Regions from separate parts of the Enterococcus sp. AZ163 genome, predicted to be linked through region 2. Evidence: riboswitches for the same ligand, from Rfam matches in the RefSeq annotation. Region 2 holds a riboswitch; each other region holds the start of a gene.
What was found. A riboswitch is a leader RNA that binds a small molecule or an ion and turns the genes downstream of it on or off. The one in region 2 is predicted to bind magnesium.

Region 1: linked by a shared signal. The riboswitch ahead of mgtA (magnesium-translocating P-type ATPase) and the one ahead of IGI46_RS14445 (phosphatase PAP2/LCP family protein) in region 2 are both predicted to bind magnesium.
Region 3: linked by a shared signal. The riboswitch ahead of IGI46_RS07600 (FtsW/RodA/SpoVE family cell cycle protein) and the one ahead of IGI46_RS14445 (phosphatase PAP2/LCP family protein) in region 2 are both predicted to bind magnesium.
Region 4: linked by a shared signal. The riboswitch ahead of IGI46_RS09655 (GNAT family N-acetyltransferase) and the one ahead of IGI46_RS14445 (phosphatase PAP2/LCP family protein) in region 2 are both predicted to bind magnesium.

Annotation. Positions count from the first base shown of each region.
Region 1 is NZ_JBIPAO010000001.1:2,595,244-2,597,449, forward strand. It holds gene IGI46_RS12340 (PLP-dependent aminotransferase family protein) at 1-191, shown strand, start outside; gene IGI46_RS12345 (nitroreductase family protein) at 175-903, shown strand; M-box (ykoK) riboswitch at 1,048-1,218, shown strand; gene mgtA (magnesium-translocating P-type ATPase) at 1,376-2,206, shown strand, end outside.
Region 2 is NZ_JBIPAO010000001.1:3,009,446-3,011,651, reverse strand. It holds M-box (ykoK) riboswitch at 935-1,101, shown strand; gene IGI46_RS14445 (phosphatase PAP2/LCP family protein) at 1,195-2,206, shown strand, end outside.
Region 3 is NZ_JBIPAO010000001.1:1,597,388-1,599,593, forward strand. It holds gene IGI46_RS07595 (DUF916 and DUF3324 domain-containing protein) at 1-443, shown strand, start outside; M-box (ykoK) riboswitch at 911-1,079, shown strand; gene IGI46_RS07600 (FtsW/RodA/SpoVE family cell cycle protein) at 1,189-2,206, shown strand, end outside.
Region 4 is NZ_JBIPAO010000001.1:2,040,565-2,042,770, reverse strand. It holds gene mgtA (magnesium-translocating P-type ATPase) at 1-552, opposite strand, end outside; gene IGI46_RS09655 (GNAT family N-acetyltransferase) at 760-1,227, opposite strand; M-box (ykoK) riboswitch at 1,337-1,507, opposite strand; gene IGI46_RS09650 (ECF transporter S component) at 1,809-2,206, opposite strand, start outside.

The sequences.
Region 1 (2,206 bases), 410 kb from region 2:
CTCGCAAAGATTGGGGTCTTTTTTTACAAGAAAAGCTCTTGGTAGCTCCCTCATTTCTCTTTAGTAATGATACAATGGCTATGCGGGTGAATTATTCCCGGATGACAGAAGAGGAGTGTTACATCTTTTTTGTTAAACTGCAAAAGATATCAGAAATTATAGGAGGTCGTAAGTATGAAAGAGATAATTGAAGTATTAAATAATCATCGTACCTATCGGGATTTTGATGAGAACTATCAATTGCCAGATGAGGATTTACAACAAATATTGGATGCAAGCCGTCAAGCACCCAGCTGGATGAATGGTCAAATGTACAGCATCATTGTAGTCAAGAACCAAAAACTTCGCCAAAAATTTGTTGAGCTTAATCCAGGTAATCCTCATATGCTGAAAAGTTCGGTTTTCTTATTGTTTGTTGCAGATTTAAAACGCACACAGAAAGTAGCAGAGCATTATCAAGTGGACTACTCAATTGCTGAAGGAATCGATCCACTGATCACGGCTGTCACTGATACTGCACTAGCTTTGCAAAATGCTGTTGTTGCAACTGAAGCATTAGGACTAGGTAGCGTGGTAGTGGGCAGCATTCGTAAAGATATAAAAAAAATCAGTGAATTACTGAACCTTCCCGACTACGTACTGCCAGTGGCTGGGTTAAGTATTGGTAAGCCTACTATGGAAATGCGTATTAAGCCACGCTTACCGGAAAAAACAGTTGTTCATTATGATGGTTATCAAGAGTATGATTACGGAGAAATTGAAGCGTACGATCAAACCATGGAAGTTTTTGCTGAAGCCCGAGAAACTAAATTGTGGAGTAAAAAGTTTGCGGATTATTTTAGTAATAAGCCAAATGTTACCATCGATGAATTTGTGAAAGAACAACGTTTGTTAAAAGAATAAAAGCTTGAAGAATTGTTACTATCTCTTCTCTTTTTAAATAGGGAGACCCAGAGAACATACTGTTCAACTTCTTTTCAAATTCTCACATAAGTTGCTCTTTTTGTTGACACTCAGTGCTATCTTTACTATAGTAAAAGTGGAAATTGTATAAATTGTTAGGTGAGGCTCCTATATGGACACAAGCTGCTGCCGCGAAAGAATCGAGAGACTCTTAGTTGGTGGAACAGGAATCATCGTGAAGGTGATTCATAACGCAGCTGACAGATAAAACTGTCTACGCCCTATAGTGCTAAAGCTCGACGATGACCGTGATTATTTTTGCGCGCGCTCATTATCGAGCGCGCGCTTTTTGCTTTGCCAATAAAGAAAGGACGGTGATGAGTCATGGACTATCCAGATGAGAGTCGACCGAAAATAGTTAAAAATGTAGGGAAGACACTGATTTTCTCTGCTGGTAGGAGGAAATATGATGATGAACAAAAAGAGCCTCATCACACGAAAAATAAGTAAAGATCAAGCGTTGAAAAAACTCGCATTATTACCGGATCGTGATTTGTTCCTGAATCTGCGAACATCTTTAAACGGATTATCAGAAGAAGATGCTAAAGCGAGACTGGAAGAATATGGTCCCAACGAAGTATCGGCTCAAAAGCCAACCCCTGCAATCATTTTGTTTCTTCAAGCATTTAATGATTTGTTTGTTTATGTATTGGCCTTATTAATGGTTGTCTCTTTTTTGACTTCTGATTATGAAGCAGCTGTGGTTATGGGAATAATGATTTTAGCCAGCGTGCTGATTACCTTTATTCAAGAATATCGTTCACAAAAAGCTAGTATTGAATTACGAGAAATGATCGAGAATACGGCCGCAATTACGCGTGAAGGCCAAACAAAAGAAATTCCAATGGATGAAGTGGTGCCGGGAGACATTTTAACTTTAGCAACTGGAGATATGATTCCAGCAGATGCAGTATTAATTTGGACGAAGGATTTATTTGTGAATCAGTCTTCTTTGACTGGAGAATCAATGCCAGTTGAAAAGTCTGCTTCCGTTGCTTCAGATGATGAGAACAATGCATTGGATATGTCAAACTTAGTTTTTATGGGAACGGACGTATTAAGTGGACAAGGTCGGGCAATTATCTTAAAGACTGGGCAACAGACTTTCTTTGGCGACATTGCGAAAAATGCCACAACCAAACGCGGCAAGACAACCTTTGATGTCGGTTTAGCCCGTGTCAGTAAAGTATTGTTGCGCTTGATTATGGTACTTTTCCCATTAGTGTTCTTAATTAATGGCATC
Region 2 (2,206 bases):
TTGTCATGAACTGCAGATATTCAGGATAAATGCGCACTGTCTCTCACGCTTACATCCAACCTTTTAGAGAAGTGCTATTGATTAAAAAACACGAAAAGTATGCTGGATAGTATCCTAAACAAAAATAAAACTCATTATTCCGACCGGTATAAAAATAATGTCTATAACAAGAGCTTACGGGTCTATCACTAGAGCATTTCATGTTTCTGGAGGCGTTTGTTCACTATGAAACTTTGAGGAGGATATTGTCCTATGCAAAATATTAATAAGCTGCCTTCATGAATTTAGAAACATTCTATGCTTAACGACATCAAGGTAAGACAAGTAAAGACTTCAATAGAAAAAAACTTTATTCATAATCTTTAAAAAATCTCCTAAAGTTATTTATCCAGACGAAAATCCGTTCGACAAGCTACGCACTGGTAAGATGACCCGCGAAGTAGCTCCTTGAGTAACTGCATGATCATATTATTCAAAATATCAATAATTTGGGTGATGGTTGTTCCTCGATAGCCTGATTCAGCATAAATCCTAAGTAAACTGGTGTTTTTAGGTAACACATTTATCAGATGCAAAACTTCCAATAGTGGTGTCATACCAATTTGCAGGATATATCTTAATATAAAGGAGATTCATGAAAGAAACTGTTATAAAATACCCTTTTCTGACAGTTTCATTTGATAAGTAGAGATTTCTACTAAAATGGATGTCAGAACATGAAATGGATTTGCCTGTATGATGCAATTCCTTTAGGTGATATAGGATTACCTGAGGTTTTCTCTTCTAAAAGAAGGTGATGCACAGATGCTGATTTTTCAATATAATACTTATTTGCTTTCTTGTAACACAATTGAAATAATTTAAAAAAATACTAAACTTACTCAAAATGATTGAGAGTAACCCGCAATCAATTCTATACTTCTGGGGTTAGATAAAATAACCTTGTTAGGTGAGGCTCCTATCCAAACATAGGCTATTGCGCAGAAATGTCGAAAGACACCAATGTGTAAAACAGGAATGGTCGAATTAAGGCTCTTCTAAAAATAGCTAAGAGAAATCTTTACGTTGGATAGTGCTAAAGCTCAGACGATGAGAACCGATTGGTTTGCTGCGTTTTTTTAGAAAGCAGCAAGCACTTATTTACGATCGATGCTGGCTTAGTCTACTCTTTCAAGGGAAAAGAAAGGGATTCTCATGCAAACATCGAATAAAAAATTTCCGCTTTATGGCATAACAACCATTTGTTTTGCCTTCCTCACACTGTTAGTGGCTGCCAGTCCAAATTGGTTTCAACAAATAGACGAAGCAATTTATCACATCAAATGGCAATTAAATGCCCCGATGTTAACGGCTGTCAGTCTGTTGGCAAAAACAGCGACAATTGGCCCTATGTTCCTGATCTTCTTATTATTTATGATTTATCTTCTGCATAAAAAAGAAAAAATCCTTGCCTTTTGGTCAGTTAGTAACCTGTTAGCTGTCGGTTTCTTAGGGAGCGTTTTTAAACATGTTGTCGGCCGAGCTCGACCAACTCTGGGCGCTTTAGCCGATCGTAGTTCCGCGAGTTTTCCTAGTGGGCATTCGCTGTTAGCGATGTGTCTTGTCTGTACAATTTTTATCACTTTAAACTATCTCAATGTTAGAAAAACTAAAGGCATCAAACTTTTTTTAATTGTCTATCTCGTACTGATTGTATTAGGACGGCTCATCTTACGTGTGCACTATCCTAGTGACATAATTGCTGGTATGCTCCTAAGCTATAGCTGGGTAAATTTTTCGTTCAGTATTGTACAACGTTATTTGCAAGCACCTGTAGAAGAAGCCTCAGCCCAACGAAGTCGGCGACATTCTCGTAAAAGAAAAAGTTTATTCCTAGTGTTCAGTTTGACCCTTTTATTTTTAGGAACTCTTTCTGTCTCGGCTTATGGTATCAGCATGTATCATAATTTGAAAAAAACGGCGAATACAATGTATAAACCACGAAAATCGTCAACTAAAAGTCCAGATTTAGCTAAAGGAGAACCCGTTAGTTTCTTAATTATGGGAATTGCAAATGATTCAAAAAGAAAAACGGATTACCGCTCCAATGCTTTAATGGTGGTTACTGTTAACAATCAATTAAAAAAAACAACCATTACCAGCATTCCACGAGACTATTATGTGGAAATGGCGGGCACTAATGGTGAATGGAATAAAATCAATGCGG
Region 3 (2,206 bases), 1.4 Mb from region 2:
TGACAAATAATGCTGGTCTAATTGTTTCCATGGAAAATCCTACACCGATCAATATTAAGAAGGCATCATTGACGGCCGATGTTTATGCTGAAGATGGCACTAAACCAGTGATCACTCGTACAATTGAAGATGGCGGTATAGCGCCATCATCTCGCTTTGATTTACATTTATTCAATGGAGAAGCAGGAGATACGAAGCCTTTGGTTGCTGGAAAGTATCGCTTGGAGCTAAGTGTAGAAGATGACGCTGGCCACAATTGGAAGTTTAACGAACCATTTGAGATTACGAAAAAGGAAGCTAGTGCAGTGAACAACCAAGTTTTCCAGGTTGAAGAAGGCACGAATTATTGGCTGTATATTATTATCGGAATTCTGGCGGCGGTAGTCTTAAGCTTCTTGGGTTATTTCATCTATACCAAACAAAAACAAAAAAGCAATCAATAACTGTTCATTATAAATCAAAGGACTGAAGGTAAATTCATGAGAATGATAAGAGCCGTCAGTTCTTTTGTTTAACAACAATTTTTTGGTGATACTAATTGAATGTTAAAATAATTGTTGTTCTTTTAATTATATGCTCTTGTTTTTTATGTTTAAGGGAAATAGCTTGGAAAAGAAAACTATTTTTCATCGCAGCAAGAATGGTACTTTTAGATGACCGTAATTGCAACTGATTTTTGGAAAAAAGGTCATTTTTAGAAAATTTTTTGGTGTATATAGGAATTAGCTGAAAGAAACAATCCGAGGAGTCTCCGTAAGTAAAAAGCTAGTATCTGGAAGGTTTTATTCAGTATTTGTTCTTTTGTATCTAATTGGATGTTATTAAGAAAAAGTAAATTAAGTGAAAAAACTAGAATTTTGGTTGCAAGCCTCTTGTTGGAAAGAGTAAGATTGGATCGTGAAAATAAAACAATATAACTTGTTAGGTGAGGCTCCTATACAAACATAAGCTATTGCTCAGAAACATCGAAAGATGCCAATGGGTAAAACAGGAATTGTCGGATTAAGGCTTTTTCCAAAATAGCTAAGATGAGAATCTTTACGTTGTATAGTGCTAAAACTCGGACGATGAGATGACACTAGGTCAGAATTCTTGTTCGAAAAGGTTTCTGACCTTTTTGTATGAATTTTAAAACTAGTAGAAATAACCGCTCGCTTTCACCTAACTTTGTCGAAGGGAGGTGAAGCAATGCAAAATGTAAAAAAGATCGATTGGTGGATTATTGGACCTTATGCCGTCCTGTCTATCATCGGTCTTTTAGAGGTTTTCAGCGCAAGTTCTTATCGACTCATGATCGCCGGTGCGAATCCTCGAAGTTTATTTTATCGCCAGCTAGTCTTCGTAATTCTTAGCTGGGGCGCGTTAGCTCTAACCTATTCTGTTAAACTGCAGCACTTTCTGAAATTAGGAGTAGCCCAAATTCTTTTAGGTTGTTCGGCCTTGCTTTTGCTGCTGGTGAAGGTACATCTTTTTGGAGTAACGGTGAATGGGGCTCAGCGCTGGATTTCGATTTTCGGGATTCAATTTCAGCCTTCGGAATTGGCTAATATTGCTCTAATTTTTTACTTAAGCTATTACTTTCGTAATCCATTGCAATCAAAAAAAGAATTGCGGGCGCCCATTTTAGTTACTCTGTTTTTGGCAACGCTGGTTTTTATTCAGCCTAAAGTAACTGGAGCCTTGATTCTGTTACTTGTGGCAGGAGTTCTTTTCTGGGCAGCGGCGATTCCAGTCGATGTTGGACTGATTCTAGGCTTTGCAGCGGTAGTTGGCGTGTTGGTAGCTGCTGGAATTGTGCTGCTGCTGGGGAGTCATGATTTACTGCCACACCTGTTTCAACATGTGTATGAACGAATCGCGATTGCGGGAAATCCCTTTGCTGATGTCAATGGAACAGGGTATCAAATGAGCAATTCCTATTATGCCATGTATAATGGCGGATTCTTTGGTCGGGGAATCGGCAATAGCATCACCAAAAATGGTTATTTGCCGGAAGCAGAAACCGACTTTATTTTCTCAATTATCGTCGAAGAATTAGGGATGATTATGGCCTTGTTTTTGCTTCTGCTTTTGTTTGTCATTTGTCTGCGGCTGTTTTGGCTGAGCACCCATTGCCAAAATCATCAGGCTGCATTAATCGTCATGGGGATTGGGACTTTGCTGCTGGTGCAGACGAGTATTAACGTAGCCAGCACACTAGGTTTAA
Region 4 (2,206 bases), 970 kb from region 2:
AGATTGAGAAATGAATAAATCCTTCGCATGGATTAAACGGATATCTGCTGGGATCATATCCCCTGCAGAAAGCTTCACCACATCTCCACAAACAATGTCTTCCATTGGAATTTCAACAAAGTGATTATTTCTTTTCACAGTCGCAGTAACGGTGACTAATGATTTTAATTTTTCAGCTGCTTGATTGGATCTTACTGATTGGATCAACGTCATACTGCCGCTAATAATTACCATGATAGCAATAACACTGACACCAAATAAGTCTTTCTCTCCAGGCGCAGCTAATACATATTCGGTTATAAATGATACAATTCCTAAAGCAATTAAAACGAGTGTAAATGGTGTAATATACGCTTTAAACACTTCGAATATAAGGGGAGTTTTTTTTCCGTAGGTAATCTTATTGTTTCCGTATTCTTCTCTTAAAAGGTCAGCCTGTCCTTCTGTCAGACCTCTCCTGGGCGTTTTAAATAATTCCATAATTGTTTCAGCTGTACTTTTCGCCATTTGTTCATAGTTCACAAACGACATATTTTTAATGTTCTTTTCCATTATACGTACCTTCTTTCCGATCATCACATACCAAATTGCTAGTCCGGCTAAGAAATAGCCCACAATTTCCAGGATGAGTTCCATCATGTTTCACCTCCGAAGAGATTTTGAAAAGAAGGTCAACAAACGAGCTATCTGAAAACAAATAGACAATAGTCTTTTGCCTTCAGCGGGCGTTTTTCTTTCCAAAACCTCTGTTGTTCCGAACTACTGTCGTCCATGTGTTTTCATCTCCTTTGTTTGGGTCACTACTAGGTTCTTCTTAAATATCTTTAACTCTACTTCATGATCAACGTAGGTTTCTGCAAAGCTTTCATAGGCTAGCTTTTCATAAAAATACCAAGCTTGTTTACGTCCTGTCAGAAAGACTAATTCAAAGCCTAAATTTTGTGCAACATTTTCCGCATAGGCAATTAGTTTTTTTCCTAAGCCCATTCCTTGGCAGTATTGAGACACAGCTACCTGTTTGATCTGCGCAATTTGACCATTTATAGGATGAAGAAGCAAGGTTGCCATAACTTCATGGTCTACACGTACAACTAAATGCCAATCATTTCTCTCTTCTGTTGGAGCAAAAGTGATAGGGGGCTTGCCCGCACTTTCCATCAACAAATTATTTCTTAGCTTAATTCCTTTCCAATAATCTGAACTGTTCCAACGCGTTAATGTGAACACTGTTTTACCATGATTGTTCCTCCTCAATAAATTATTCCTTGATGCGCAAAAAGACCTTTCGCCAAAAACTCAGCGAAAGGCCTGAAATAAGCACATCAAAAAGAAGCTCATTGCGATCTAGTCGTTGAGTTTTGGCACTATACAACGTAAAAAGCAGAGCTTTTAGCTACCTTAAGAAGAGCCTTGTAATCGACAATTCCTGTTCTACCCATTGGCGTCTCTCGACATTTTTGGGCAGTAGCCTGTGTTTGTATAGGAGCCTCACCTAACAAATCAAGTTATTCGTATTTCCGAGGTAAGAATACCACCTGATTAATTCCTTTGTCAACACTAAAAAAATAAAAAAACAGACAAGTTAAAAATAACTATTGTTTTTTATTGTCTTTCACTTTTTCATTTTTTTAGAAAAAACCATCTGTAAAGTAGCCTTAAAAAACTAAAAGAAATCGACAGAAAACCTTTAAAAACTACTACAACTTCAGTTGATCCCCCTGCTTTTTTAAGCGCGATCTTCTAATCATGAAGAATCGTTACTCTCTGCTGATCATATCTCACTAACATAAAATAACGATTAGAATACTCTAATTTCGATTATTTGGACTTAAGTGAGTAGCAGAAAACAGAGCACGAACAATTAAAGGTGTAATAATTCCTGCACCAATCATTTCAGTTATTCCATTGGTGAAAATCAAAGTTCCAAGGACTTTGAATAAACCTGATGGATTTACCCCATAGGCATCAGCTACACCAGTAGTGTATAATAATCCCATAAGCGATAAGACTAAAACTGTATTAGTTAATGAGCCAAAGACAGCAGCAATTACCGTAGCCATTGTTAGCTTGTGATACCTTTTGTACAACCAAGTGAATAGCAGACCAGCTACTAATCCCACTAAAATTCGCGGCAATACCGAAACAATTGGATTAGTAAACACCAATGTATCTAAAGGATTGGTTGGAGAGGTAAATGCTCGGATGA